2 regions of the Nocardioides marmoraquaticus genome follow, and region 2 is predicted to be linked to the other one. Evidence: riboswitches for the same ligand, from Rfam matches in the RefSeq annotation. Region 2 holds a riboswitch; the other holds the start of a gene.
The links. Region 2 has a riboswitch for cobalamin ahead of ACYU8I_RS16415 ((2Fe-2S) ferredoxin domain-containing protein). Riboswitches for the same ligand answer to the same signal wherever they lie in the genome.
Positions count from the first base shown of each region.

Region 1: another riboswitch for cobalamin. It lies ahead of ACYU8I_RS09135 (FecCD family ABC transporter permease); the one in region 2 lies ahead of ACYU8I_RS16415 ((2Fe-2S) ferredoxin domain-containing protein).

Region 1 is NZ_BAAHAA010000009.1:70,491-85,428, forward strand. Features, by position in the region: gene catA (catechol 1,2-dioxygenase) at 1-438, shown strand, start outside; gene catC (muconolactone Delta-isomerase) at 407-727, shown strand; gene ACYU8I_RS09075 (hypothetical protein) at 737-934, shown strand; gene ACYU8I_RS09080 (hypothetical protein) at 993-1,364, opposite strand; gene ACYU8I_RS09085 (hypothetical protein) at 1,611-2,054, opposite strand; gene ACYU8I_RS09090 (ANTAR domain-containing protein) at 2,209-2,397, shown strand; gene ACYU8I_RS09095 (NAD(P)-dependent alcohol dehydrogenase) at 2,919-3,956, opposite strand; gene ACYU8I_RS09100 ((R)-mandelonitrile lyase) at 4,003-4,410, opposite strand; gene ACYU8I_RS09105 (aldo/keto reductase) at 4,450-5,427, opposite strand; gene ACYU8I_RS09110 (cyclophilin-like fold protein) at 5,540-5,884, opposite strand; gene ACYU8I_RS09115 (multidrug effflux MFS transporter) at 6,070-7,341, opposite strand; gene ACYU8I_RS09120 (zinc-dependent alcohol dehydrogenase family protein) at 7,415-8,431, opposite strand; gene ACYU8I_RS09125 (helix-turn-helix transcriptional regulator) at 8,602-9,513, shown strand; gene ACYU8I_RS09130 (alpha-amylase family glycosyl hydrolase) at 9,860-10,567, shown strand; partial or broken gene ACYU8I_RS09135 (FecCD family ABC transporter permease) at 10,590-11,519, opposite strand; cobalamin riboswitch at 11,613-11,793, opposite strand; gene ccsB (c-type cytochrome biogenesis protein CcsB) at 12,036-13,013, opposite strand; gene resB (cytochrome c biogenesis protein ResB) at 13,082-14,659, opposite strand; gene ACYU8I_RS09150 (M56 family metallopeptidase) at 14,706-14,938, opposite strand, start outside.
Region 2 is NZ_BAAHAA010000027.1:1,303-16,240, forward strand. Features, by position in the region: gene ACYU8I_RS16400 (protein adenylyltransferase SelO) at 1-950, shown strand, start outside; gene ACYU8I_RS16405 (ATP-binding protein) at 1,071-2,624, shown strand; gene ACYU8I_RS16410 (DUF998 domain-containing protein) at 2,678-3,271, opposite strand; cobalamin riboswitch at 3,292-3,496, shown strand; gene ACYU8I_RS16415 ((2Fe-2S) ferredoxin domain-containing protein) at 3,518-4,270, shown strand; gene ACYU8I_RS16420 (cobaltochelatase subunit CobN) at 4,267-7,887, shown strand; gene cobF (precorrin-6A synthase (deacetylating)) at 8,014-8,760, shown strand; gene ACYU8I_RS16430 (hypothetical protein) at 8,757-9,107, shown strand; gene ACYU8I_RS16435 (2'-5' RNA ligase family protein) at 9,104-9,625, shown strand; gene ACYU8I_RS16440 (cobyric acid synthase) at 9,622-10,998, shown strand; gene ACYU8I_RS16445 (cobalt-precorrin-6A reductase) at 11,873-12,586, shown strand; gene ACYU8I_RS16450 (bifunctional adenosylcobinamide kinase/adenosylcobinamide-phosphate guanylyltransferase) at 12,583-13,107, shown strand; gene ACYU8I_RS16455 (hypothetical protein) at 13,257-13,646, shown strand; gene ACYU8I_RS16460 (cobalamin biosynthesis protein) at 13,836-14,825, opposite strand; gene ACYU8I_RS16465 (adenosylcobinamide-GDP ribazoletransferase) at 14,822-14,938, opposite strand, start outside.

The DNA of each region.
Region 1 (14,938 bases), on a different contig from region 2:
CAGGTCACATCGGTCGACGGCACCCCGCTCGCCGGCGCGACGGTCGACATCTGGCACGCCGACGCCGACGGCTACTACTCGCAGTTCGCCCCCGACATCTCGGAGTGGAACCTCCGCGGCGTCGTGAAGGCCGACGACGAGGGCCGCTTCCACGTCCACACGATGCGCCCGGCGCCGTACCAGATCCCGACCGACGGCTCCTGCGGTGCGCTCATCCGCGCCGCCGGCTGGCACTCCTGGCGCCCCGCCCACCTGCACCTCAAGGTCAGCGCCGAGGGCCACCAGGAGGTCACCACGCAGCTCTACTTCCCGGGTGACGCCCACAACGAGGACGACGTCGCCTCGGCCGTCAAGCCCGAGCTGATGATGGACCCGCAGGCGGTCGACGGTGGCGAGCAGGTCACCTATGACTTCGCGCTCGCACCGACGCAGGGCTGACGCGGTGCTGTTCGCCGTCCGGATGGACGTCGCCCTCCCGCGGGACCTCGATCCCGCGGAGAGGGACGACGTCCTGGCGCGGGAGAAGGCTTACTCGCAGGACCTCCAGCGCGGAGGTGAGTGGGTGAGCATCTGGCGCTGCGTGGGCCAGTACTCCAACCTCAGCATCTTCGACGTCGCCGACAACGAGCGGCTGCACGAGATCCTCTGGAACCTGCCGCTGTTCTCCTACATGCAGGTCGAGGTGACTCCGCTGGCCGCGCACCCCTCGTCGATCTCGGCCGGCTGACGGCACGAGATGGCCCTCGAGATCGCCACCACCTGGCTCGCCCGCGGCGAGCAGCGTCCGTTGCTCGTCGTAGGGCCCTCGCTCGGCACCACCTCGACCCAGCTCTGGAGCGCCTGCCTGCAGGCGCTCGACCGTCCCCTCGACGTGCTCGCCTGGGACCTCCCCGGCGACCAAGGGCCCGGGGTGAAGTCGCGGACGATCACCTGATCGGGATCGGGTGGTAGTCAGACTGGTAGTCAAATGACGAACCGCAGGTCGGAGACGGTCACCGCTGTGCGGTGAAACTGCCTCTGACCTGCGGTTCCTCGGTCGGGCTGACAGGATTTGAACCTGCGACCCCTTGACCCCCAGGCCGTCTTGGCGAGATCTCCAGTTGTTGCCGCGGGATGCACTCGATGGCATATGAGCAGGTCAGGGCCGGGATGGCGCTGATCCGGCATCGTGCTGCAACGCCGAGCGAACTCGCGAATTCCTGTCCGATGGTAGTCAGATCGGCAGTCAGATTGTCGTGGTCGACGCGTCGGTTCCCGGCTGGCGCCGCCCGCAGCGACGACACCGCCTCCTCGACTAGGAGCGTCGTCGCGGGATCGACGAGCGTGCGGGCGCCCAGTTGCAGGCGCAGCGCCAGACCCAGCATCCAGCCCTGCAGCCCGTCGCGCAGGTCGTTGTGCAGTCGTCGCCGCTCGTCGGTGGCCGTTTCGTCGGCGCGGCGGGCCTGCCGCGCGAACCGCCGAGGTCGGCGTCGGCCTACTTCTTGTTGCTGGGCAGTGTCTTGGCGTCAGCGATCTTGCGAACTGACGAAGACACGTTGCGGCCGGTGACAGCACTACGCGAGACCATCGCCTTTGCTGCAGACTTCTGCGCACTGGACACGATCACTCGCTTAGCCATGGCCATCCCCTGGGTCGGAGGGTTCTTGTGTCGAGGATACGTCGGACCTAGGCCCAATCTGGAGAATGTTGTCGGCGTCGAGGTAGACCTCTACGGCCTCACCTCTGGCGCCCAGCTCGTCGAGCTGCTCCTCGGCGTCTTCGTAGACGGCGCTCAAAGCCGCCTCGACGAAGGTCTTCTCAGACTCCTCAAGAAGATCCGATCCCAGCAGCGCTTCGAGTTCCGCCACCCCGAGGCCTGCGAGTCGGTCTTCCCTGCTCGCGGAGAGCTCCGCTGCCCACCGCATGGTTCTCAGCGTTTCTTCCCGCTTGGACCGAGTCTCCAACTCTTGCGCGCCCTTGCGGCCGATGATCTGAGCAAGCAGAACGCCCAGGAACGCGAGCAGGGGCGAGCCGAAACTCACAACGAACACCGCCCAGAGCGGCAGGCTGACCACACGGACACACTAAAGCTCCGGCGCTCCGCCGTGCCGTCATCCAGCTCTGAGCGAGCCGCCCAGATGACCTCCCGACCTCGAGGCCGTCTCAGGCCATGCTTCTCACGAAAAAACGAGCTGGCCCCGGCAAAGCGCACTGGCCGCCGGCCAGAAGATCACCGGCCTCGAGAGCGCCCTCGCGACGCGACACATCGTCGGGATGGCCCAAGGCGTCATCATGAAGACGTACGGCGTCGACCCCGACACCGCCTTCAACGTCCTGGCCCGCCTCTCCTCGGCCCGCAACGAGAAGCTGCGCGACATCGCCCACGACATCTGCGAGAGCCTGCAGATTCCCCGTTGACGGGGCGGTCACCGGTGAGCAGCGTCCTGCTGCCCGTAGGCGGTCTCGGCCAGAGGAAGGTGTCGGGGGTGGCGGGGAGGTGTCGCACGCGCACCCCGGTGGCGCGCTGAGAGACGCCTCATCCGCTGCTCGGCCTGTCGTCGGGTGGCGATGGCACGGCTTTCAACACGGGGCGCACCGATCTGAGCTCCAACGAGCGGCGCCTCGTCGTGGCGCCGGCCGGGTCGCTGCCCAAGGGCCCCGGGCTCCAAGGCCCGACGAGCCAGGTCTTCGTGCTCGAGCCTGCTGCCGCGGCAGCACGGTCGTGGGCCGAGGCTCGTTGCTCAGGACCCTGCCCGCTGAACCGGGGCCACCGATGCCGCGGCCAGGGCCGAGCTGCCTGCAGCAGCCGCGACCTCAGGAAGTGTCGGGGTGGCCGGCAAGCTTCACAAGCGCGCACGGGGGGCTCCCGTGAGACGGCAGGCGGCATTGCCGACCGCGACGCCACACGGGAGCCAATTCGTCGGACACGTCAGGACCCCTCAAGCGAAGGTGGCGGCGTCGATGACGAAGCGGTAGCGCACGTCGGAGGCGAGCACGCGCTCGTAGGCATCGTTGACGTCCGTGGCGGCGATGACCTCGACCTCAGCGCCAATGCCGTGCTCTGCGCAGAAGTCGAGCATCTCCTGGGTGATCGGGATGCCGCCGATCATCGATCCGGTGACCTTGCGGCGGGCACCGAGGAGCATGCCGTTGACGGTGTACGGCGAGGGTGCGGCGCCGACGCTGACGATGGCGCCGTCGATGGCGAGCAGTCCGATGAAGGCGTTGAGGTCGATGTCGGCGCTGACCGTGTTGATGATGATGTCGAACCGGCCCGCCAGCTCCTCGAAGGTCGCCGGGTCAGAGGTGGCGTGGTACGCCGTGGCACCCAGCGCGAGTCCGTCGTCCTTCTTGCGCAGCGACTGCGACAGCACGGTGACTTCGGCGCCCATCGCGTGGGCGATCTTGACGGCCATGTGCCCGAGACCGCCGAGACCGACGACCGCGACCTGCTTGCCGGGGCCGGCTCCCCAGTACTTCAGCGGGTTGTAGGTCGTCACACCGGCGCACAGCAGCGGTGCGACCGAAGCAGGATCGAGCTTTTCGGAGACCGAGAGGACGAAGTCGGCGTCGACGACGACGTGGGTGGAGTAGCCGCCCTGGGTGCTGGTGCCGTCGCGGTCGGGGCTGGCGTAGGTGAAGACAGTGCCTCGGTGGCAGAACTGCTCGTCGCCGTTGGTGCACGCGGCGCACTCGCCGCAGGAGTTCACCATGCAACCCACGCCGACGCGATCACCCACGCTGTGGCGGGTGACCTCGTCGCCGACCTGGGTAACGGTGCCGACGATCTCGTGGCCGGGGACGACGGGGAAGGGTTGCGGGCCCCAGTCGCCGTTGACGGTGTGGATGTCGGAGTGACAGATGCCGGCGAAGAGGATCTCGATGAGGACGTCGTGGGCACCGACGTCGCGGCGCTCGATGGTGGTGGGGACGAGCTTCTCGCCGGCGGCGGGGGCGGCGTACGCGTTGACCTGCATGGGGGCTCCTGGGTGTGACGGTGTGGTGGCGTGGTCTGGAAGGGGATCAGCTGGACGGCTGGGTCGTGTATTCGTCGTCGGTTACGGGCGTCAGCCACTGCACGACGGCGTGGTCGTCGTCGGCCTCGTTGATGGCGAGGTGCACCATCAGGCGGTCCGGAGCGGCACCGTGCCAATGCTCCTCGTCGGCCTCGAAGAGGACGCGGTCGCCGGGCCGGATGACCTCGACGGGCCCTCCGCGGCGCTGGCACAGTCCGACGCCCTCGGTGACGAAGACGGTCTGGCTGAGCGGGTGGCGGTGCCAGTGGGTGCGTGCGCCCGGCATGAAGTGGACGAGGTTGGCTGAGACCCGCGACGGCGAGGGTGCGGCGGCGACGGCGTCGATGTAGACGTCACCGGTGAACCAGCCTGCTGGCCCCTTCACGGTTTCGGCGCTGCTGCGGGTGATCTGCATGTTGATGTCTTCCCCTCAGGAAGCAGTAGTTGATGGTGCTCACCAGGCGTAGGACTCGGGGGCGCGCCCAGGTCCGGGCCAGATGCGGTCGAGCTCGTCGAGCGTCGACTGGTTGAGGTCGACGTCGAGGGTGTCGATCGCGTCCTGGAGGTGCTGGGCGGTGCGGGAGCCGGCGATCACAGAGGAGACGACCGGCTGGTGCAGCAGCCACGCCTGGGCGACTGCGGCCTCGCTGTGACCGAGGTCGGCGCACAGGCCGCTGTAGGCGGAGAGCTGGTCGGCGAGAGTGTCGAACTGCTCGCTCATCGCAGCACGCCGCACCGTCTCTTCGTTTGGTCGCTTGCCGGCGAGGACGCCCATGGCCAGCGGGCTCCAGGGCAGCAGGCCAAGGCCGTGGTACTCCAGGGCAGGTACGAGCTCCTGCTCGATCGCGCGGTTGGTGAGGTTGTAGAGGCTCTGCTCGGAGACCAGGCCCAGCGCACCGCGGTGGGTCGCGACCGACTGCGCGGTGGCCACGTCCCAACCGGCGAAGTTGCTGCTGCCGACGTAGGTGATCTTGCCCTCCCGCTGCAGCTGCTCCATCGCCTGCCAGACCTCCTCCCACGGCGTTCCGCGGTCGACGTGGTGCATCTGGTAAAGGTCGATGTGGTCGGTCTGCAGCCGGCGTAGGCTCGCCTCGCAGGCGCGGCGCAGGTGGTACGCCGACAGGTGGCGGTCGTTGGGGCCCAGCCCCATCGGCTGGTAGGCCTTGGTCGCGAGGACCACGTCGTCACGCCGACCCGACGTGGCCAGCCACCGCCCGATGATCTCCTCGGAGGTGCCGTAACCCTGCTCCATGTCGGGCGACTGCGGCCCGCCGTAGACGTCGGCGGTGTCGATGAGATTGATGCCGCTGTCGACGGCGAGGTCGAGGATCGCGTGGCTGGCCTGCTCGTCGGTGGCGTCGCCGAAGTTCATGGTGCCGAGGGCGATGCGGGAGACCTTCAAGCCGCTGCGGCCGAGGTGGGTGTACTGCATGGCGGGGATCCGTTCTGGATGGGTCGGGACGTCGAATGGTGGTCTGGGCGGTCGCTGAGTCAGGCCCGGAGGACGGCGATGTCGACGTCGGCAGTGCCGAGGGCGGTGATCTTCATCGATTCCCCTTCTGAGCGACTCGCTCGATGGTCACGGGGCCGCGGTCGAGGCTGGCGACGTTCTCGGCGCCGTCGACGACACGACCGAGCGGGATGGTGTCGTCGGAGTGAGGCACGCTGCCGTCGTAGAAGACGGCGAGGTTGCCCCACGGGACGTAGTAGATGAGGTCACCGGGGCCAGGGGCGCTGCCGCCAGAGCCCTCGGTGGTCAGCGGCGCGTCGAGGTAGCTGATCTTCTCCGAGGTGTGAAAGTCCTCGAAGTCGACCGTCAGCGGCAGCCGGTCGATCAGGTCGCGCGCGGTCGGGTTCTCGTCGAGCGCGACGGTGACCGTTCCGTCCACGGTCGTAAACCGCACTCGGGTGCGGACGGCGGCCGCAGCGGCCGCGTCCGGCTGCCCGGACGACGTCGTGGGTCGGATGCGGTCAGGGCCGTTGCGAGCAGTGGAGGGTGCCGCGTCGTACGACGAACCAGAGGTCGCGCACGCCGCGACCAGCGGGCCAAGGGCGGCGAGGACCAGATACCTGCTCACGCGGCGGCCCCGATGACCTCGCGTGTGGCCGCGCGGGTGCTCGTGCGCGGGAGCAGCAGGCAGGCGGCGCCAGCGAGAACCGCGGCGACGGTGACGACGACGCCGAGCGGGACCGCAGTGGCGGCTCCCGCGATCCCGACGACGGGCGCGGTGACGCCGCCGAAGGCGAAGCGGGCCGAGCCGAGGAGGGCTGCGGCTGCGCCCGCCTGTTCCGGGTGGTCCTCCAGGGCCAGCGTCGTGGCGGGTGGGGTGCTCGTCGCAACGCCACTGACGAGGAGGAAGAGCGAGACCACCATGGCGGCGAGCGGTAGGTCGCCGAGGGCGGTGGCGAGGACGCCGACGGAGCCGATGAGCACCAGGGCGAGGCCGACCACGAGCGTCCCGCGCACGGACCAGAGGTCAGCCACTCGTGATCCGAGGAAGCCGAAGACCATGAAGCCCGCGGAGTTGAGTGCGAACGCGTAGGAATAGCCCTGCGGTGTCAGGCCGTAGATGTCCTGGAGCACGAAGGTCGCGCCGCTCAAGTAGGCGAACAGGGCGGCGTTGCTCAGGCCCGTCACGAGGACGGCTGCGACGAGCTTGCGGTCACGCAGCAGGTGGCCCATGGAGGAGACGCTCTCGACGACCCCACCGCCGCGGCGCCGGGACTCGGGAAGGGTCTCGCGGAGCAGCGCAGCGCTGGCCACGAGAAGCACCAGGCCCAGCAATGCGAGGAAGACGAACGTGCCGCGCCAATCGGTGACCCTCGCCAGCTGCCCACCGACGACGGGCCCGACGACGGCAGCGAGACCACCGAGGACGGTCAACCGGCCGTAGTAGCGCAACAGCCGGCTGCCGGTGTAGAGGTCACGACCGGCGGCCTGCGCGATCACGATCCCGACCGCGCCGGCAAGGCCCTGCACGAAGCGCGCCACGACGAGAGCCGTCACCGTCGGGGCGACGGCGCACAGCAGCGACGCCACGACGAAGGCGGCCACCCCGATCAGGAGTGGGCGGCGTCGACCGAACCGGTCCGACAGCGGACCGGCCACGAGCTGGCCGAGCGCGAGACCGATCAGGCAGGCGGTCACCGTCAGCTGGGCCGCCGACGTCGTGGCCCCGAGGTCAGCGGTGAGCGCGGGGAGAACCGGGAGGTACAGGTCCATCGAGATGGGCCCGAAGATGGTCAGGGCGCACAGCACGAGCGCCATCGGGGAGCTCGCGGTGACGACTCCATGGGGCCGTTCGTCGACCGGCGCTCCGGTGGGTGCGTCAACGGTGGTGGTCATAGGTGCTCCAAAAGGGGGCGGGCGGGTGTCCACCCGCCCGACGGTGGGCGGGGCGGGTGGTGGGATCGGTGCGTCAGGGCCGCAACAGGGTCTTGATGGCGCGGCGCTCGTCCATCGCGCGGTAGCCCTCCGCGGCGTCCTCGAGCCCGAGCTCGAGGTCGAAGACCTTCCCCGGCTCGAGCTGCCGGCTCAGGATCAGGTCGATCAGGTGGGGGAGGTAGTCGCGCACGGGAGCGGGCCCACCATGGAGGTGGACGTGCGAGAAGAACAGCTGCTCCCCCGGCAGCGTGACGTCGTGGGAGACGCCGACGTAGCCGACGTGGCCCCCGGGACGGGTCGACTCGATGGCCTGCAGCATCGACTCCTGCGTGCCGACGGCCTCGATGACCGAGTGGGCTCCGAGACCGTTGGTCAGCTCCTTGACGCGGGCCACGCCTTCGGTGCCGCGTTCAGCCACGATGTCGGTGGCGCCGAATTCGCGCGCGAGCCGCTGGCGCGACTCGTGGCGTGACATCGCGATGATGCGCTCGGCACCGAGCTGCTTGGCGGCGAGCACCCCGAGGAGGCCGACCGCGCCGTCGCCGACAACGGCCACGGTCTTGCCGGGTCCGGCCTGGGCTGCGACTGCGCCGAACCAGCCGGTACCGAGCACGTCGGACGCCGCGAGCAGGCTCGGGACCAGGTCGGCGTCAGGCATCTCGGGGGTGGCGACGAGGGTGCCATCAGCGAGCGGGACCCGCATGAGCTCGGCCTGGGCCCCGCCGACGAGCTCGCGGTGCACGCAGGACGACTGATATCCAGACCGGCAGATGTCGCAGACGTTGTCGGAGGCGAAGAAGGAGCCGACGACGAACTGTCCGACCTCGACCTCGCGGACCTCCGAGCCGACCTCCTCGACAATGCCCACGTACTCGTGGCCCATCGGCACGGAGTCCGTGGTGGCATCGACCCCGCGGTAGGGCCACAGGTCGGAGCCGCAGACGCACGCGGCCGAGAGCCGGACGATCGCGTCGGTCGGCTTGAGGATGGTGGGTCGGTCACGGTCCTCGACGCGGACGTCTCCGGGGCCGTGGAGGATGGTGGCGCGCATGGGTGGGCTCCTGCTCCCGCCTCGTGGGCGGCGTGGTCGGTGGCATTCGCCGGTCAAGACCGACCGGCACGACACCCATGCAAACGCGCCTCACGTGTGCGCAACAGGTCGCGTTTATGGGGGTACAAACGCCACCTGGCTCAGCGCGTTCGCGCGCCTACGCTGAGGGCATGACGCAGGACCCCAACGCCGACAGCCGCGCCGACATCCGCGACTTCCTCGCGACGCGTCGCGCCCGTCTCACCCCGGCCGACGTCGGCCTGCCCGCCGGCAACCGTCGCCGGGTGCCGGGCCTGCGCCGCGAAGAGGTCGCCGTCCTGGCCGGCGTCAGCACCGAGTGGTACACCAGGCTCGAGAAGGGCCACATCACCGGCGTCTCCGAGGACGTTCTCGACGCCGTCGCCACCGCACTTCGACTCTCCGACGCCGAGCACGCCTACCTCTTCGACCTCGCCCGCGCCGCGCGCCCGAAGCGCACCGCAGCCAAGCGGCAGACCACGGTGCCCGAGCCCGTGCGCTGGATGATCGACTCCATGCACGGCTCGGCCGCCATCGTGTGCAACGGCCGGCTCGACCTCATGGCCGTCAACCCGCTCGGCCGCGCGCTCTACTCGCCCATCTACGACGGACAGCCTGACAACGCGAACCCCAACATCGCCCGCTACCAGTTCCTCGACCCCAGCGCCGACGCCTACTACCCCGACTGGGCCGGAGCCGCCGACGTCACTGCGGCGATCCTCCGCACGGAGGCCGGCCGCGTCCCCGACGACCGCCGCCTCCGGACCCTCGTCGGCGAGCTCTCCACGATCAGCGAGGAGTTCCGCACCCGCTGGGTAAGCCACGACGTCCGTCTCCACCACGCCGGCGCGAAGACGTTCCACCACCCCGCCGTGGGACCGATGGAGCTCAACTACCACACCATGGACGTCTCGACCCGACGCGACCGCTCGCTCGTGGTCACCGTCTACACCCCCGAGCCGAGCACCGACTCTGAAGAACGCTTCGCGCTTCTCGCCTCCTGGGCTGCGACCGCCGGCGCTGTTCTAGCCTCCGGTAAAGGCGAGGCGCATTCCCGTGGATGATGCCCGGTGACACCTGGCGCGTGTGCCGGACCCGCGTGACCTGACGAGCACTGGTTCGCGGTGTGGCGGCGCTCAGCGTGGCGATCCATGACCGGCGCTGAGCGTCGTGGTGGACGTCAGCAGATCTGAGTAGCGAAGGCCCAGCCACTGCTTCGCTGCAGTGTTCCCCTCCGGAACGACGTGGTTCTCTGGCTGCGTCAACTGTCCTTCCGCTCCCCCAAGGAGATTACTGATGCCGTCGTGGACCGACCACGTGATGTGATGGCACGTCTATCCGCTCGGAGCAGTCGGCGCCCCGATCCGACCCGCCGCCGGCGACTCGCCGCTCGGCGGCCCCGACGAGCCGGTGGTACACCGGCTGGGCCGGATCGAAGCCTGGCTCGACCACGTGCTCGACCTAGGTCTCAACGGCTTGCTGCTCGGGCCGGTCTTCGCCTCGGCCACGCACGGGTACGACACGATCGACCACCGCCGCGTCGACCCCCGCCTCGGCGACGACGCCGACTTCGACCGCCTGGTCGCGGCCGCGCACGAACGAGGTCTGCGGGTCCTCCTCGACGGGGTCTTCAACCATGTCGGTCGGTCTCATCCTGCCTTCCAGCTTGTCGAAGCTGAGGGCCCGGCGGCCGCGACCGCGTCGCTGTTCCGAGTCGACTGGGACGGCTGGAGCCCCGGCGACCGCGTGCGAGCGAACGTCTTCGAGGGCCACGACTCCCTGGTCGCCCTCAACCACGGCTCCTCAGCGGTCGTCGAGTGGGTCGCTGACGTGATGGACCACTGGCTGGCCCGAGGTGTCGACGGATGGCGCCTCGACGCGGCGTACGCCGTTCCGCCGGCCTTCTGGGCGCAGGTGTTGCCGCTCGTGCGCGCGCAACACCCCGACGCCTGGTTTCTCGGCGAGGTGATCCATGGTGACGCCCCTCAGTTCGTGCGCGACTCCACCATCGACTCCCTCACCGCCTACGAGCTGTGGCAGGGCGTCTGGCACGGGATTGCTGACCAAAACCTCTTCGAGCTCGCCCACGCGGTCAAGCGACACTCGGCGCTGCTTTAGACCTCGGTGCCTGCCACCTTCGTCGGGCGACGACGTCGACCCACAGCAGGAAGAGCGCGCCGGCAAGGGCCGCGACGGGCAGCGCCGCGCGATGGCCTCCGCCCACGGCGATGCGGGCGAGGTGGGGCACCACCAGGCCGACGAAGCCGATGCCCCCGGAGACCGCGACCAGGATCCCGACGAGCGCCGAGGTCAGCACGAAGAGCCCGACGCGCAGCCCGCGCACCGGCACCCCGACGGCGGCCGCGGTGTCGTCGCCGGTCGAGAGCGCGTCGAGCCAGCCGTGCATGCCGAGCAGCACCGCCATCGAGACGGCGACCGCGACGAGCGGTGGCAGCAGCTGGACCCACGAGGCACCGGCGAGCGAGCCGAGCAGCCAGAACAGCACCGACTCGGTGGCCCGCGGCTCGTTGCTGGCGAAGACCAGGAAGCTCGAGACCGACGAGAACGCCGACGACATCACCACCCCGGTGAGCACGAGCCGCAGCGGGGTCAGCCCTCCTTGGGCGAGCGAGACACCGAAGACGAGCGTGGTCGCCGCGAGCGCCCCGATGAGCGCACCGGCCGAGAGCGCCCAGACCCCCAGCGAGCCCAGCACGCCGAGCGCGATGACCGCGGTCGCCCCGACCCCGGCGCCGGCCGAGACGCCCAGCAGGTAGGGGTCGGCCAACGGGTTGCGGACCAGGGTCTGCATGGCCGCGCCCGCCACGGCGAGGCCGGCGCCCACCACGAGCGACAGCAGCACCCGCGGAGCACGCAGGTCCCAGACGATGGCGTCGTAGACCGGGTCGGGGCCCGGCTCCCCCGACAGCAGCCGGGCACGCAGCACCTCGACCACGCCGCCCGGGCGCAGCGGCTCGGAGCCGAGGCCGAGGTAGACGACGACGGAGACGCCGATGGCCAGCAGCAGCAGGACTCCGAGCGTCCAGGGCTGGCCCCGGCGGGCTCGCAGGGGACGCTCGGGTGAGGGGAGGCGCGTGGACGCCAGGCCGGGTTGGGCCAACGGGCGCTCTCGTCTGTCGGGGACCCGATGCGCGCGGGCCGGCGGCTGAGGAACGAGCCAGCCGGTCTTCGGACTCGGGATCGACCCGGCGAGACACCTTCCCAGGACCGGAGTCCCAGTGGTCCAACGTCTCGCCAGTCACCCTCACCACTGCGCGTCAGCTCCGGACTCTCCCCGGATTCCCGCACACCTCTCGGCGTGTTCTGGCTCAGCGCCGAGGTTACACGGCGGGAGCTTGCTGAACGTTGTCCGGCTGCTGCTGCTGCGACACTTCGAAGAGGACCGTTCGCAGCGAGTCCGCACCCCGCGGGGAGGCCCGCGTCGGTTCGCCCGGCAGCCCCTACTCGCGGGCGACGACGAGTCCAGTCGCCGCTGGCTGCCTGCGACGCGGCGCCAGCGAGTCCCGGCGCCGTCGCGGACAGAACCGCAGTGCTGAGCGAACCAGCCACGACCTTGATCAAGCCCCTACAAGCCGGAGTAGGAGTGCAAGCCACCCACCCACATGTTGACGCCGACGAAGTTGAACAGGAAGGCGACGTAGCCGGCTAGTGCGAGCCAGGTCGCCTTCTTGCCTCGCCAGCCGCCGGTCGCTTGGGCGTGGAGGTAGGCGGCATAGAGGACCCAGGTGATGAAAGCCCAGGTCTCCTTGGGGTCCCAGCCCCAGTAGCGGCCCCAGGAGTTCTCGGCCCAGATCGCACCAGCGATCACGGCGAAGGTCCAGATGGGGAACGCGATCGTGTACGCCGTTTGGGCGATCTGGTCGAAGGTCTCGCTCGGCCAGCCCCTGGCTCGACCGGGTGTCCGTGCGGCTCGGCGCACGCTGATGAGGTACAGCACCGAGACGAGGGCTCCGACGGTGAAGAGGCCGCCGGCGATGATGGCTGCCGCGACGTGGATGACGAGCCAGGCCGAGTCAAGCACCGGGATCAGTCCGGCTGCTGGGGTGTAAAGCACGGTGATGGCTAGGCCGAGGAAGAGGGCTGCAGCGGTCGCGACCCAGACGCCGACGAGTCGTACGGGCCGCGTGTTCGGCCGGCTGGCCAGGAGGAGATACGCGGCGACGGTCGTGAGGGTTCCGACGACGGCGAACTCATACATGTTGCTCCACGGGACCCGACCGGCCGCGATGCCGCGGGTCGTGATGGCGAGCAGCAGGAGTACGACACCCAGGCCGAGCAGTCCGTGACCGGCACCATCGAGCTTGCCCGTGGCCGTGGGCGTGGTTCGGTCAGTGGTCGAGAGGTCGTCGCGTGGGGTCGTGGGAGCGGCGCTGCGAGGGAGCGCGTTCCCGGTCCCCGTGCGGTCCTCCGAGGCGGCTCGCGTTCCGTGACTGCGGGCCAGGACGTCCTCCTCGTGACCTGCCCGTGGCGTCGACCGGGTAGCGCTCGCGACGAGCAGACGAAGGCTGCTCGCTCGCGCTCTGTGGATCGCCAGCACGAGCATGGCTGCGGCGAACACGGCGATGGCGGTGAGGACCAGCCGGTCGCTGAGAACGGCGTAGGCGCTGGAAGTCATGTCACTGCTCCATGGGTGGACGGCTGCGGCTGATGCACATCGAGCGACGACTCCAGCGCGGAGGCGATGCGCTGGACCTCGTCCTGCATCGCGTGCTCGTCTGAACGTCGTCTGCTCAGAGCGAGGCCTCCGATCTCTAGCGAAACCAGACCGGAAGACACCTCGGGGTGTGGTGTGAGGCGGACCCATACGCGCCATCGGCGGACGGTGAGCGAGATGGTGAGACCGAGGAGGAGCATGATGCCGGCGACGAGTGCGATCTCCTTGCCGGGGTCGTAGGCGATCTGGAAGTTCGCGAAGCGACGCACCCCGTCGAACCGGATGGAGCCGAGCCCGTCACCGAGCTGCATGGTCTGGCCGGGGGCGAGCATCGTCCGGTCTTTGCCGCCGCCGATCTCGGTGAGGTTGCTGGTGTCGAGGGTGAAGATGTTCTGGGTCTCTCCGGTGTCCAGCCCGAGGTCGCCCGACCAGGCGGTAAGCAGCAGCCGGGGGTTCACCGGTGCGGGGAAGACCGACACGGGGGGCTGGCCGTCTTCCTGGGCGGCCGTGGGGAGGAACAGCCCTTGCAGGGCCAGCTGCTCTGGTCGAGCATCGGGCACCTTCACGACTCCGTCCGAGGCATAGCTGGAGTCGATGGGGTAGAAGATGGTGGGGCCGGAGAAGACGACATCGCCGCGGCCGTCGGTGACGGTGATCTCTGGTGCGTAGCCGTGGCCGGTCAAGAAGAACTTGGTCTCGTTGATGTCCAGCGGCGCGTTCGGGCGGACCACCTTGCGGCCCTCCTGGCCGTCGGGAGTCGACCAGTCGAGGGTGGCGTCGAAGCTGCGGGGTTCTCCACGCGAGGCGGCCTCGCCCGAGAAGGAGGCATCGAACTCGTCGAGGGTGAGGCTGAGCTGTTCGAGCCCATCGATGTCAGTGAGGGCCGAGGGGGAGAATTCGTCGTACTGGGAGACGGTGTTGGCGAAGCTCTGACCCTCGATGATGGCAACGCGTCCCTCGAAGCCTTGCAGCTTCCCAAGCGCGATGCCCAGGAGCAACACGAGAAGCGAGAGATGGAACAGCAGGTTGCCGATCTCTCGGATCTGCCCCCGTTCGGCTCGAACTTCGCCGCCGAGGAGCCTGACGCGTCGGTGGCGCTGGCTCAGGATGCTTCGGGCGGCGTCGAGGGCTGTTTGTTGGTCGGCTTCGACCAGTAGGTCACGTCCGCCTCTGGGACCGACGAGAGTGCGTGGTGCCGGTGGCGGTTCGGCCCTCGACTCACGCCACAGCGTGCGGCAGCGCGGCAGGACGCACCCGGTCATCGAAACGAGCAAGAGGATGTAGATGCCGGCGAACCATGCCGAGGCGTAGACGTCGAAGAGCCCCAGGCGATCGAGCCATGGGGCGATGGTCGGGTTCTCACGGTAGAAGCCCGGGACTGCGCCGGGGTCGCTCGCGACGTTGCGTTGCGGGAAAAGCGAGCCCGGGATCGCGGCCAGCGCCAGGAGCGCGAGGAGGATGACCGCGGTGCGCATCGTGGTGAGCCAGCGCCAACCCCAGACGGCCAGCGCGGGGATGGATCGTCGCTCGGCCACGAACCCGAGCGTACTACTACTTCAAATAGTAGTTGCGCTCGGCTGATCAGCCCGGCGTCGAGGGGATCGGCAGCGTGCAGCAGGCGTGAGCGAGGCCCTCGCCGCCCGGCAGCAGAGCGACGAAAATGGGCGCGAGGACGACCGCGCACGAAAGCGAGGCGATCGCGGCACGCGCGGAGACCGGGAGCGGAGCGGCGGGCCGCAGCAGCCGCCGGGCGCGGTCTGCGGTGTCACCACCCGCGTTCAAGACCCCGGCGGGCCCGAGAGCGAGGCACAACA
Region 2 (14,938 bases):
ACGTGCGCGTGGCGGCGAGCCACCTGCGGGTCGGCACCTTCCAGTTCACCCGCACGCTCGACGACCCGGGTCTCCTGCAGCGGCTGCTCGACGTCGCGGTGCGACGTCACCACCCGGCGGCCGCGGAGGCCGACGTACCGGCCCTGGCGCTGCTCGACGCGGTGGTCGACGCGCAGGCGTCGCTGGTGGCGCGCTGGATGGGGGTGGGGTTCGTCCACGGCGTGCTCAACACCGACAACGTCACGATCTCGGGGGAGAGCATCGACTTCGGTCCGTGCGCGTTCCTCGACGCCGCCGACCCGGCGACGGTCTTCAGCTCGATCGACCACGCCGGCCGTTACGCCTCCGGCAACCAGCCGGCCGTGACGGCGTGGAACCTCGCCCGCCTCGCCGAGGCGCTGCTGCCGCTGATCGACGACGACCAGGAGCGCGCGGTGGCGCTCGCGACGGCGTCGGTGCAGCGCTTCCCCGAGGCGTACGCCGCCGCCTGGACCGCCGAGCTGCGTCGCAAGCTCGGGCTGCGTCCCGAGTCCGAGGGTGGCCCGACCGACGACGTGGTGCGTCCGCTCGGCGAGGAGGTCGCGGAGCTGATGCGGTCGACCCCCGTCGACCACACCGGCTTCTGGCGCGACCTGGCGCACGCGGCGCGCGGTGACCTGGCTCCGGCACGCGACCGGGTGCTCGACCTCGCCGGCTTCGACGCCTGGGCGGAGCGGTGGCGCGCGCTGGGGCCCGACCCCGCCCTGATGGACCGCAGCAACCCGGTCCACGTGCCGCGCAACCACCTCGTCGAGGAGGCGCTCGACGCTGCGACCGCAGGCGACCTGGCACCGCTCCAGGCGCTGCTGCACGCGGTGCACCACGCCTTCGACGAGGCCGACGTCGACGTCCGGTACCGCGAGCCGGCGCCCGCAGGCAGCGAGGGCTACGTCACCTACTGCGGCACCTGACGAAAGCGGCATCTTCCCTGCCACATCTTCCGTGACCTGCGTCACGTCTCCTATGCTGCAGTGCGCCCCGTGACCGCAGCGGTCCGTCAGGCGACGTCCGCGAGCCCGGTGGGGGGTGCCATGGACGACACCGGCCTCGACGCCCGGCACCCCGGGCTGGTCGCACTGCCGTCGGGCTCCTTCGACCACTACGCGCGACTGGCGCAACGCCTGCTCCGAGCGCCCGTGGCCCTCGTGTCCCTCGTGGGCGGCGGGGAGCAGGTGATGCCGGGGGCCGCCGGCCTGACCGGCGACACCGAGGCGACCCGCCGGATCCCCTCCGCCTACTCGCTGTGCCGGCACGTCGTCGCCGGCTCTCGGCCCCTGGTCGTCGGCGACGCCCGCGGCGACGCCCGGTGGGCCGACGAGCCGGCCGTGACGGAGCTCGGCGTGGTGGCGTACGCCGGCCACCCGCTGGAGGCCGACGACGGTCAGGTGGTGGGATCGCTGTGCGCGGTCGACACCCAGGCGCGGGAGTGGAGCGCCGACGACCTCGAGGTCCTCGGCGACCTCGCCCAGGCGTGCTCCGCCGAGCTGCGCCACCGCGAGCAGCAGGCCGCGGCGTCCTACGACCTGATGAGGGCCCTGCTCGACGAGACCGGTGCGCTGGTGGCGGTGTACGACGCCCGCACCCACGAGCTGCTGCTGGCCAACGACATGGCGCGCCGAGGCGCCGCCGTGGTCGGCATGGAGATCGATCGGGCGCCGTGGGCCGCCGCGCACGTCCGCCAGGCCGACAACCGCACCCCGGTGCCGCCCGAGGAGCAGGTGGTGTCGCGGGCGCTGGCGGGGGTGGAGGTCGAGCCGGAGGTGCACTGGTACGGCCGGACCGGGGCCGAGCGTGCCGTCTCGATCGGGTCGCGGCTGCTGCGCCACGGCGACGGGAGCCCGTGGGCCGTGGTGGTGAACGCGCACGACGTCACCGACCTGGTGCGCGCGCTGCAGGTGAAGGAGTCCTTCGTGTCGTCGGTCTCGCACGAGCTGCGGACCCCGTTGGCGGCGGTCATCGGGTACGCCGAGGTCCTGGACGACGAGCTGTCGGGTCTGGGTGCTGACGCCTCGGCCGCCCGGCACGCCCTCGGCGTGATCCACCGGCGGGCCGCCGACCTCCAGCACCGCATCGCGGACCTGCTCGACATGACCGACCTGCGGCGCCGGTTGGAGCTCGCCAGCACCGACCTGTCGGCGCTGGCCGCGCGCGTGGTGTCGGGCTTCGAGGTGCTCGCCGCCGACGCGGGCCACCGGGTCGAGATCGATGCCGGCGAGCCGCAGCGCGCCGTCGTCGACGAGCACCGCGTCACCCAGGTCCTCGACAACCTGCTCTCCAACGCCGTCAAGCACGCCGGCCCCGGCGGTCGGGTGCAGGTGCGGGTCGACGGCACCGCGTCGGACGTGGTGGTCACGGTCGCCGACGACGGCGTCGGGATGACGGCGGGAGAGGCGGAGCAGGCGTTCGACCGGTTCTGGCGGGGGCGCACGGCCCACGACGCCGCGGTGCCCGGCATCGGCGTCGGGCTCAGCCTGGTGCGCGACATCGTCACGGCCCACCACGGCGAGGTGACGCTACAGAGCGCCCCCGGGGCGGGAACCCGCGTCATCGTGCGGCTCCCGCGCAGCCCGGCCGCCGTGACCTGACCCCTGCGGTCCGCCGTGGGCCGGCCCCTCGAGACGGTCGTCGAGCGACCTCCTCAGGGAGCTGCCAGGCGGGTGGGCAGGCCGCGGTGGAGCACGCTGAGGCCGAGGGCCGCGAGGGCGATCACGGCGGGGTAGGCGCCGAGGCGCTCGGCGACCCCGAACGGCACCCCGAGCGGGGCCACCACCGCGAGCGAGCCCAGCAGCCCGACGACCCCGGCGGCCACGAGGCCGGCCCGCGACGTCCCGGCGAGGCGGAGGCCCAGGAGCAGCACCGCGAGGTTCTGCGCCGGGAACAGCGGGGTCGCGACCAGCAGGTGCAGCGGCCGGTCGACGTCGAGCGGCACGAGCCCGACCGCGGCCGTCGAGAGCCCGGCCAGGACGAGCAGCACCGCCGCAGCGGCGTACCGACGCACCAGCACGCCGACGGCGACCATCGCCGCCCCACCGACGAGCAGCCCGACGCTGAAGACCGGCCACCAGGGCGAGCAGAGGGCGGCGTCGCAGCGGACGACGCCGAGGTCGGAGATGGCGTCGCGGGTCCAGGAGTACGGCGTCGTGACCGCCGCCGCGACCACGGGCTGCACCGCCAGCGACGTCACGGTGAGCAGCAGCGCGACCCCCAGCAACCGCTCGCGCGTGCGCGTCACCGAGGTGTCCTCCGCGGGTGTTAGGTTCCTGGTGCCGTGGTGCACGGGAAGCCGGTCAGAGTCCGGCGCGGCCCTCGCCACTGTAGCCGTCGAGCGCGGCGACCCCCGCTGTCCGGGAGACCGGGCAGTGCCACGCAAGTGGGGCCACTGGGTGCCAGCCCGGGAAGGTCGGTCGCCGGGTGGTGACACGGAAGCCAGGAGACCGGCCACGGCGACCCCACCCGGGGTGAAGACATCCACGAGGGCTTGGAGCAGGTATTGGACGGGGCGACCCGTGACGGGCGGCGGTTGCTGCTCGTCGGGATGTCGGCGCGCGAGGCGGCCGACGACACGACGCTGCGTGCGCTCGCCGCGCCGTACGACGCCCACGTCGCGCACCTGCAGGTCGGCGACCCCTCGCTGCGCAGGGTGCTCGACCGCCTGGCCGACGACTCCGACGACCCGGTCGACGTCGTCGGGGTCTCGCAGGCGCGCCTCGCGCCCGGGGCGAGCTGGCTGCGACGCGTGGCCGGCCACTGGTGGCGCGAGCGCGAGGGTCGACGGCCCGAGGTCGCCGTCGCGCCCGCACTCGTCGAGGACGCCGACGTGCTCCGCGCGATCGTCTCGAGTCCTCCTGGCGCCGCCGGGGCACTGCTCCGCCCGCTCGACGGCCGCGAGGCGCCGATGGTCTCGGCCGCCTGGGAGGACGTGCCGACCCATGCCCACCAGGTGCTGCTCTGCCGCGGCCCGCGCTGCACCGCGAGGGGCGCCGAGACCGTCGCCGAGGCGCTCGTGCTCGAGCTGGTGCGGCTCGGGCAGGGCGACGACGACGTGCTGCTCACCCACACCGCCTGCCTGTTCCCCTGCAACCACGCCCCCGTGGTCGCGGTGCAGCCCGACGACACCTGGTATGGCGCCGTGACCCCCGACGCCGTACGACGCATCGCCACCGAGCACCTGGTCGGGCACCGACCGCCCACCGACCTCCAGCTGCCCCGCCACCGGAAGGCCCTCACGTGAAGATCGCGCTGCTCTCCACCTCCGACACCGACCTGCTCTCCGCGCGGGCCTCGGGAGCCGACTACGTCTGGGCCAACCCCGGTCGCCCCGGCCACCAGTCGATGGCGGCCACGATCGAGGACTGCGACCTCGTGGTCGGCCGCGTCCTCGGTGGCGCGGAGGACCTCTGCTCCGGCTTCGCCCGCATCAAGGCGACCGGGATGCCGATGGTCGTCCTCGGCGGCGAGCAGCAGCCGAGCGCCGAGCTGATGGAGCTCTCCAGCGTGCCGATCGGGGTCGCTGCCGAGGCCCACCGCTACCTGGCCGAGGGCGGCCCCGCCAACCTCGCCCAGCTGCACGCCTTCCTCTCCGACACCGTGCTGCTGACCGGCGAGGGCTTCGAGGCGCCCGTCGCCGTGCCGCAGTGGGGGATGCACGAGCCGGCGGTGGTCGCGTCCTCGTCGGTCGAGCCTGTCGAGACCACGGCCATGCCGCGCGTCGGCGTCCTCTACTACCGGGCCCACGAGGCGTCGGGCAACAGCGCGTTCGCCCACGACCTGGCCCGGGCGGTGACGGCGACGGGCGAGGCGGTCGGCGTACCGGTCTTCGCGGGCTCGCTGCGCTCGGCCCCCGACGAGCTCTTCGACGCCTTCCGCACGCTCGACGCGCTCGTCGTGACGGTGCTGGCGGCGGGCGGCAGCACGCCGGCCGGGGTGAGCGCCGGCGGCGACGACGACGCGTGGGACGTCGAGCGCATCGCCGCCCTCGACATCCCCGTCCTGCAGGCGCTCTCGCTGACCAGCAGCCGCGCGGAGTGGGAGGCCAACGACGACGGCGTGACGCCGCTCGACTCGGCCACCCAGATCGCGATCCCGGAGTTCGACGGCCGCATCATCACCGCGCCGTTCTCGTTCAAGGAGGTCGACGAGGACGGCCTGCCGCGCTACGTCGCCGACCCCGAGCGCTGCGACCGCGTCGCGCGCATCGCCGTCAACCACGCCCGGTTGCGCCACATCGCCCCGGCTGACCGCAAGGTCGCGCTGATGCTGTCGGCGTACCCCACCAAGCACTCGCGGGTCGGCAACGCCGTCGGCCTCGACACCCCGGCGAGCACCATCCGGCTGCTGCGGAAGATGCGCGACGCCGGTTACGACCTCGGCGGTCCCGGCGCCATCCCCGGCCTCGACCTCGACGACGAGACCGAAGCCGGCAACACCCTCATCCACGCCCTGATCGACGCGGGCGGCCAGGACGAGGAGTGGCTGACCAACGCCCAGCTCACCGACGCCCACGTGCGCATCACGGGCGAGCAGTACGCCGCGTGGACCGCCGACCTGCCCGCCGACCTCCGCGGCGACATCGAGGAGGCGTGGGGCCCGGCGCCCGGCACGCTCTTCGTCAACGACGCGGGCGAGATCGTGCTCGCCACCATCCAGGCCGGCAACGTCGTGCTGCTGATCCAGCCGCCGCGGGGCTTCGGCGAGAACCCCGTCGCGATCTACCACGACCCCGACCTCGCGGTCACCCACCACTACCTCGCGGCGTACCGCTGGTTGCGTGCCCCGGAGGCCGACGGCGGCTTCGGCGCCCACGCCGTGGTGCACCTGGGCAAGCACGGCTCGATGGAGTGGCTGCCGGGCAAGAACGCCGCGCTGTCGGCCAGCTGCGCCACCGACCAGACCATCGCCGACCTGCCGCTGGTCTACCCGTTCCTCGTCAACGACCCGGGGGAGGGCGCGCAGGCCAAGCGCCGCGCCCACGCCACCATCGTCGACCACCTGATCCCGCCGATGGCGCGCGCCGAGACCTACGGCGACATCGCGCGGCTCGAGCAGCTGCTCGACGAGCACGCCAACATCGCCTCGATGGACCCGGCCAAGCTGCCGGCCATCCGCGGCGAGATCTGGCAGCTCATGCACGCCGCCGAGATGCACCGCGACCTCGGGCTCGACGAGCAGCCCGACGACGACGACTTCGACGACTTCATCATGCACGTCGACGGGTGGCTCTGCGAGATCAAGGACGCCCAGATCCGCGACGGCCTGCACGTGCTCGGCGGCGCGCCGACCGGCGAGGCGCGGGTCAACCTGGTGCTCGCGATCCTGCGCGCACAGCAGGTCTGGGGCGGCCAGCAGCACGCCGTGCCGGGGCTCCGCACGGCGCTCGGGCTCAAGGAGGGTGCCGAGCAGCTCGGCGCCATCGACGAGATCGAGGCGCAGGCCACGTCGCTCGTCGAGCGGATGGAGGCGGCCGACTGGTCGGTCGACGCCGTCCCCGGCCTGCACGACGACCCCGTCGTGCAGCAGGTGCTGCGCTTCGCCGCGACCGAGGTCGTGCCCCGCCTCGCCGGCACCGACCGCGAGCTCGACATGGTGCTGCACGCCCTCGGGGGTGGCTTCGTGCCGGCCGGCCCGTCGGGCTCGCCGCTGCGCGGCCTGGTCAACGTGCTGCCGACCGGCCGCAACTTCTACACCGTCGACCCCCGCGCCGTTCCGTCCCGACTGGCCTGGCAGACGGGCCAGGCGATGGCGGAGTCGCTGGTCGCCAAGTACGTCGACGAGACCGGCGACTACCCGTCGTCCGTCGGCCTGTCGGTGTGGGGCACCAGCGCGATGCGCACCAGCGGTGACGACGTCGCCGAGGTGCTCGCGCTGCTCGGCGTGCGCCCCGAGTGGGACGAGGCCTCGCGCCGCATCCACGAGGTCAAGGTCGTGCCGCTCGACGAGCTCGGCCGCCCGCGCATCGACGTCACCGTGCGCATCTCCGGCTTCTTCCGCGACGCGTTCCCGCACGTCGTGGCGATGCTCGACGACGCCGTGCGCATGGTGGCCTCCCTCGAGGAGCCGCTCGACCAGAACTACGTCCGGGCCCACGCCCAGGCCGACCTCGCCGAGCACGGCGACGAGCGGCGTGCGACCACGCGCGTCTTCGGCAGCAAGCCGGGCTCCTACGGCGCCGGCATCCTGCAGGTCGTCGAGTCCGGCACCTGGCGCGACGACCAGGACCTCGCCGAGGTCTACACGCAGTGGGGTGGCTTCGCCTACGGCCGCGACCTCGACGGCCGTCCGGCCGCCGACGACATGCGCGCCAACTACCGGCGCATCAAGGTGGCCGCGAAGAACGTCGACACCCGCGAGCACGACATCGCCGACTCCGACGACTACTTCCAGTACCACGGCGGCATGGTCGCCACGGTGCGCGCGCTCACCGGCAGCTCGCCCCAGGCGTACGTCGGCGACTCGACCTCGCCCGACGCCGTGCGCACCCGCACCCTGCAGGAAGAGACCAACCGCGTCTTCCGCTCCCGCGTGGTCAACCCGCGCTGGATCGGCGCCATGCAGCGCCACGGCTACAAGGGCGCCTTCGAGCTCGCGGCGACCGTCGACTACCTCTTCGGGTTCGACGCCACCGCGGGCGTGGTGCACGACTGGATGTACGCCTCGCTCGCGCAGGAGTACGTGCTCGACGAGACCAACCAGCAGTTCATGAAGGACGCCAACCCCTGGGCCCTCCGCGGGATCGTCGAGAAGCTCCACGAGGCCGTCGAGCGCGGCCTGTGGGAGTCGCCCGACCCCGACCTGCTCGCCCAGATGCAGGCCGTCTACCTGGAGCTCGAGGGTGACCTCGAGGACCGCTGAGGTGCGCCATCGCTGGTCGAGGTGCGAGTGGCGCCAGGCCCGAGCCTCGAGACCCGGTGAGGTGCGCGCCGTCGTCGGGTGCGGGGGTCTCGAGGTCCTCGCCCGGGACCTCCGGTCGGACGCGGCATGACCCGCACCATCCACGTCGTCGGCGTGGGGATGGGGCCGCAGCACGTGACACCCGAGGCGGCGGCGGCGCTGCGCGGGGCGGCGTACGTCGTCGCGGCGCGCAAGCGTGACGACGACCCGCTGCTGGCCGTACGACGCGACCTCGCCGCCGCGCACGGGCTCGAGGTCGTCGAGGTCGACGACCCGCCGCGCGACCGGTCCGACCACCGCGACACCGCGGGCTACGACGGTGCCGTGCTCGACTGGCACGACGCCCGCGCCCGCGCCTGGGCCGCGGCCGTCGCGGGGCGCGAGGGCGACCCGGCGTTCCTGGTGTGGGGCGACCCCGCGCTCTACGACTCGACGATCCGCGTCGTCGACCGGATCGCCGCAGACCTCGACGCGACGGTGCGGGTCGTCGCGGGCATCAGCGCACCCCAGCTGCTGGCCGCGCGCCACGGCGTCGTGCTGCACGAGGTCGGCCGACCGGTGCACTTGACGACCCAGCGACGCCAGGCCGACGCGGTCGCCGAGGGCCAGCGCAACCTGGTCGTCATGCTCACCAGCGGTGTCCACCTCGACGGCCTCGACGACTGGACCATCTGGTGGGGCGCCAACCTCGGTGCGACCGGCGAGCGGCTGGTCACCGGCCGGGTCGGCGACGTGCGCGACCAGCTCGATGAGGCGCGCGCCGGGGCCGAGGCCGAGGCCGGCTGGGTGATGGACCTCTACCTGCTGCGACGACACGAGGGGGCTCCCGCGTGACGCTGCCCGAGCGCGACGTGCTGGTCTGCCGCGACTGCTGCTGCGGCACGACGAAGAAGCACCCCCGCACCGACCACGACGCCCAGCGCGAGGCGCTGCTCGCCTGCGGCGACGTCGACGGCGTCCGCGTGCGCGTCGTGGAGTGCCTCGACGAGTGCGACCGCAGCAACGTGGTGCTGGTGCGCGACTTCTCGCGTGGCCGTCGCCCGACCGACACCTGGCTCGGCGGGGTCCTCGCCGAGGGCACCACCGACGAGCTGGTCGGCTGGATCACCGAGGGCGGGCCGCTGCCCCGCTCGCTCGAGCCGCACCGGATGAGGCGCACCCGAGGCGGGCGGCTCGCGTGAGCGGGCAGTCGACGCTCGCGATCGGGGTCCCGGGGCTCGACGACCACGTCCGCGCGCTGACCTCCGCGTCCTTCCGCGACGCGGGCCCTGGCTTCCACCACGCCCACGTCACCCTGCTCGACCCGTGGCGCGAGCACCCCGCCGACACCGATCTCGCGGCGGTCGCCCGCGTCGTCGCCCAGCACGACCCGTTCGAGGCGGTGCTCCAGGAGGTGACGGTGTTCCCCGGCGGCACGGTCGGGCTGGTCGCGGAGCCGAGCGCCGCGTTCATGGCGCTCACGGTCGCCCTGGTCGCGGCGTTCCCCGACCTGGCGCCGTACGAGGGCGCCTTCGACGACCCCGTGCCGCACCTGTCGCTCGGCACGCAGGGCGAGGACGTCGACGCCGACGAGCAGCGCGAGCAGCTCGCCGGCCTGCTGCCGCTGCGGCTGCGGGTCGAGCACGTCGACCTGCAGTGGTGGGAGGCCGACGGGTGCCGGCTGCTGCACCGCTGGCCGCTCGGGGGCGGTGAGTCGTGAGCGGGCTGCTGGTCGCCGGCACCACCTCCGACGCCGGCAAGAGCGTGGTCACCACCGGCCTGTGCCGGGCGCTGGCCCGACGCGGGGTGCGCGTCGCGCCGTACAAGGCGCAGAACATGTCCAACAACTCCATGGTCACCCGCGACGGTGACGAGATCGGCCGCGCCCAGTGGGTGCAGGCGCTGGCGGCGCGCGCCGAGCCCGAGACCGCGATGAACCCGGTGCTGCTCAAGCCCGGCAGCGACCACCGCAGCCACGTGGTGCTGATGGGGCGGCCCGGCGGATCGGTGAGCGCCACCGACTTCGCCACCGGCCGGCGCCACCTCGCCGAGGCCGCGTGGGCGGCGTACGACGACCTCGCCTCGCGCTTCGACGTGGTCGTCGCCGAGGGCGCGGGGAGCCCCGCCGAGATCAACCTGCGCAACAGCGACTACGTCAACATGGGTCTCGCCCAGCACGCGCAGCTGCCGACCGTGGTGGTCGGCGACATCGACCGCGGCGGGGTCTTCGCGGCGTTCCACGGCACCCTGATGCTGCTCGACGAGGCCGACCAGCGGCTGGTCGCGGGCTGGGTGGTCAACAAGTTCCGCGGCGACCGCGGGCTGCTGCAGCCGGGCCTCGACGAGATCGCCGCCCGCACCGGGCGGCCCGTGTGGGGCGTGCTGCCGTGGCGGCCCGACCTGTGGCTCGACAGCGAGGACGCGCTCGACCTCGAGGGTCGCCGGGCGCGGTCCGGGCGGGTGCGGGTCGCGGTGGTGCGGCTGCCGCGGATCTCCAACTTCACCGACGTCGACGCGCTGGGGCTCGAGCCCGCGCTCGACGTCTACTTCGCCTCCACTCCTCGTGCGCTGGCCGACGCCGACCTCGTGGTGCTGCCCGGCACCCGGGCGACCATCAGCGACCTCGCGTGGCTGCGCGAGCGCGGGCTCGACGAGGTCGTCGTCGCCCACGCCCGCGCCGGGCGGCCGGTGCTGGGCATCTGCGGCGGCTGCCAGATGCTCGGTGGCACCGTCGCCGACCCCCACGGCATCGAGGGCCCGCCGACCACGGTCGAGGGCCTCGGCCTGCTCGACCTGCACACCGAGTTCACCCCTGACAAGGTGCTGCGGCTGCACGAGCCTGCGGGCTACGAGATCCACCACGGGCGCGTCACCGGGGCGCGGGAGGCGGGGCCGGTCACCGGCACGATGGTCCACGGCGCGCTCGAGGACGACGCCCACCGCGATGCCTACCTGCGCCGCGCCCTCGGCGTCGCCTCCGAGGCCTCCTTCCCTGCCGCGCGCGAGGCCCGCCTCGAGCTGCTCGGCGACCTCGTCGAGGAGCACCTCGACGTCGACGGCTTGCTGTCGCTGGCCCGGGAAGGCGTGCGGTGATCGCCGTGCAGGTCTTCCGCGTCACGACCCGCTCCCGGAGGAGGCTCGCGAGGGGCCGCCCTTCGTGGCTCGCTGCGCTCGCACCTCAGGGAGCGGGTGGGCTCGCTGCGCTCGCACCTCAGGGAGCGGGGGTGGAGTGCCGGTCCCCGAGGAGGCCCGCGAGGGACGAGCGGGGTGTCACGAGGGGGCGCCCTTCGTGGCTCGCTGCGCTCGCACCTCAGGGAGCGGGTGGGCTCGCTGCGCTCGCACCTCAGGGGGCGGGGGTGGAGCGCCGGTCCCCGAGGAGGCCCGCGAGGGACGAGCGGGGTGTCACGAGGGGGCGCCCTTCGTGGCTCGCTTCGCTCGCACCTCAGGGAGCGGTGGGGCTCGCTGCGCTCGCACCTCAGGGGGCGGGTGGGCTCGCTGCGCTGGCACCTCAGGGGGCGGGGGTGGAGCGCCGGTCCCCGAGGAGGCCCGCGAGGGACGAGCGGGGTGTCACGAGGGGGCGCCCTTCGTGGCTCGCTGCGCTCGCACCTCAGGGAGCGGGTGGGCTGGCTGCGCTCGCACCTCAGGGAGCGGGTGGGTTCGCTGCGCTCGCACCTCAGGGAGCGGTGGGGCTCGCTGCGCTCGCACCTCAGGGAGCGGGGATGGAGCGCCGGTCCCCGAGGAGGCCCGCGAGGGACGAGCGGGGCGTCACGAGGGGGCGCCCTTCGTGGCTCGCTGCGCTCGCACCTCAGGGAGCGGTGGGGCTCGCTGCGCTCGCACCTCAGGGAGCGGGTGGGCTCGCTGCGCTCGCACCTCAGGGAGCGGTGGGGCTCGCTGCGCTCGCACCTCAGGGCGCGGGTGGGCTCGCTGCGCCCGCACCTCGGGCAGCGGGGGTGGTCCGCTCGTGAGGGTGCTGGTGCTGGGGGGCACGGGGGAGGCGAGGGCGCTGGCGCGAGTCCTGGCCGACAAGGGTGTCGAGGTGGTGACGTCGCTGGCGGGGCGGGTGAAGGACCCGGCGCTGCCGGTGGGCGAGGTGCGGATCGGGGGGTTCGGCGGGGTCGAGGGGCTGGCGCGCGAGGCGGCGGCGCACGACCTCGTGGTCGACGCGACCCACCCGTTCGCCGCGACCATCTCCGACCACGCCGCCAGGGCGGTGCCGCGCGACCGACTGCTCCGGCTGCAGCGACCCGGTTGGGAGCCGGTCGGCGACTGGCGCCCGGTGGCCGACCACGCCGCGGCGGCCCGGCTCGCAGCCGACCTGGGGGAGCGGCCGTTCCTCACCATCGGCCGGCAGTCGCTCTGCGACTTCATAGGCCCGCTCGCCGAGACCGCTGCGCTCGTGCGGGTCGTCGACCCGCCGGAGCACCCGCTCCCGCCGCCGTGGACGCTGCTGCGCGACCGGGGGCCGTACGACGTGGCCGGCGAGCGGTCGCTGATGCAGCGCCACGGCGTCGACGTGCTCGTGACCAAGGACTCCGGCGGAGCGCTGACCCGGGCCAAGCTCGAGGCCGCGGCCGGGCTCGGCCTGCCCGTCGTCGTGGTGGCCCGCCCCACCGCCCCGGAGGGCACCACCACGGTGGCGACCGTCGCCGAGGCGGCCGCGTGGGTCAGGATGCAGCGGTGAAGGTCCTCGTCACCGGCGGCGTGCGCTCCGGCAAGTCGCGTCACGCCGAGACCCTCCTGGGCGAGCAGCCCGCGACGTACGTCGCCCCGGGTCCGACCACCGCCGAGGACCCCGACCCCGACTGGGCCGAGCGCGTCGCGGCCCACCGCGAGCGTCGCCCCGCCGCCTGGACGACGCTCGAGAGCCGCGACCTCGCCGCTGCGCTGTCGACGCCCGGGCCGGTGATCGTCGACTGCCTCGGCACCTGGCTCTCGGCGGTCGTCGACGCGGCCGCGCTGTGGGAGGCTCCGTCGGAGCAGGTGCACGCCCACGTCGGAGCCCTGCTCGACGACGCCGTCGGGGCCCTCGACGCGGCGACCGGCCCGGTCGTCCTGGTGACCAACGAGGTCGGTCTGGGCGTGGTGCCGTCGCACCGCTCCGGTCGGCTCTTCCGCGACCTGCTCGGCACCGTCAACCAGCGCGTGGCCACCGCGTGCGACGAGGTGCACCTCGTCGTGGCCGGACGGGTGCTGCGTCTCTAGCGCCTGCCGACCCGGCAACGGCGGCTGAGCGGTGTCCCGGGTCGCGCCCGGGCGCGACGGGGTGGGCGACCTCACGCGCGCGCCGCGTGGCGAGGGCGCGCGCGGTCGGTAGGTTCGCCACGTCCGTCCGCCCGACCCAGGAGCCCGTCGTGAGCACCCCCGTCACCACCGCGTCCACCACCAACGTCCCCCGCACCACCGTGATCGTGGGCGCGGTCCTCGTCGTCGTGGGCGTGCTCGGCTACCTGCTGTCCGACTCCCGCAGCCTGACCGCCTTCATCCCCTCGGTGCTCGGCGTTGTCCTGGTGGTGTGCGGCATCGTCGGCGCCCGCAAGCCCAAGATCGGCATCCACGCCGCCCTCGTGGTGGCCCTGGTCGGCGTCCTCGGCACCATCCCCAACGTGCTCGGCCTGGGTGAGCTGTTCTCCGGCGACAGCGACCGGCCGCTCGCCGTCGTCAGCGGCACCGTCACCTTCGTGCTGCTCGTCGCCTACCTCGTGATCGGCATCCGCTCCTTCGTCGCCGCCCGTCGGGCCTGACGCAGAACCCGTACGCCGCCCGGCACCACGGTCCCGTGCGTCGGGAACGCCGACCTCGTGCTGCGACGCCGGCGGAGACCCTCAGCAGCTGCCGGCCGGGTGAGGCCGACGACGCGCGCCCCGGTGCGAGCCTGCGGACGCGGCTGCCGACCGGGCCCCTGGACAGTGGTCGGGCGCCGCGGGGAGCCCTCAGTCCGGGCGGGCGGCGCCGCGTCGCGTGCCGCGACCGCACCTGACGCCTGCCGCCAGTGCGGCCACGAGCACCGCGCCCGCGTCGGGGCGGCGGGCGAGCGCGGTGGCACGGCGTACGTCGGGCACGCGGGGCGGGCGTCCGTCGCCGAGCCGGTGGCGCTCCTCGACCCGGTCGCCGTAGGTGTTGCGGCCCCCGAGCCGCACCCCGAGCGCGCCGGCGAACGCCGCCTCGACCGGTCCGGCGTTGGGGGAGGGGTGGCCCGGGGCGTCGCGGCGCCAGGCGTGCCAGGCGGCGCGTGGGTCGCGCCCGAGCACGACCGCGAGCAGCGCGCTCAGCCGCGACCCGGGCAGGGCGAGCAGGTCGTCGAGGCGCGCGGCGGCCCAGCCGAAGTCGGCGTACCGCTCGCTGCGGTGGCCGACCATCGCGTCGAGCGTGTTGGCGGCACGGTGCCCGACCAGGCCGGGCACCCCGAGCACGGCGCCGAGCACGAGCGGGGCGACGACGGCGTCGGAGGTGTTCTCGGCGACGGACTCGACGACGGCCCGGGCGACCTCGTCGGCGTCGAGCCGACTCGGGTCGCGGCCGACGAGGTGCGTCAGTCGCTGCCGGGCGGCGGCGAGGTCGTCGCCCTCGAGCAGCTCCGCCACCGCATGGGCCTCCCGCTCCAGCGAGGTGCCGCCGAGCACCGCCCAGGTCGCGGCGGCCGTGACGACGAGGTGGGCCGCCGGCTGGCGCGCGGCCGCACGCTCGGCGAGCACCCCGGCCGCGGTCGTGCCGCCGACGAGCACCGCCACGTGGAGCACGCCGCGGCGGCGGAGCGTGGCCGCGGGTGGCGGCGTGCGGTGGCGACCGGGCGGGTGCAGCCGCCGCTCGAGCGCGAGGGCGACCCGCCCGAAGCCGGCCACCGGGTGCCAGCGGGCGGGGTCGCCCAGGAGCCGGTCGAGCCCGGCCCCGAGGAGCAGCCCGAGCGCGCGGGAGCGGCTCATGCGAGCCCGACCAGGAGAGCGGCCAGGCACAGCTCGATGCTCGCGCCGTAGACGTCGCCGTTGGTGCCGCCGATGCGGGCCACGGCGCGGCGTACGAGCAGCAGCACGACCAG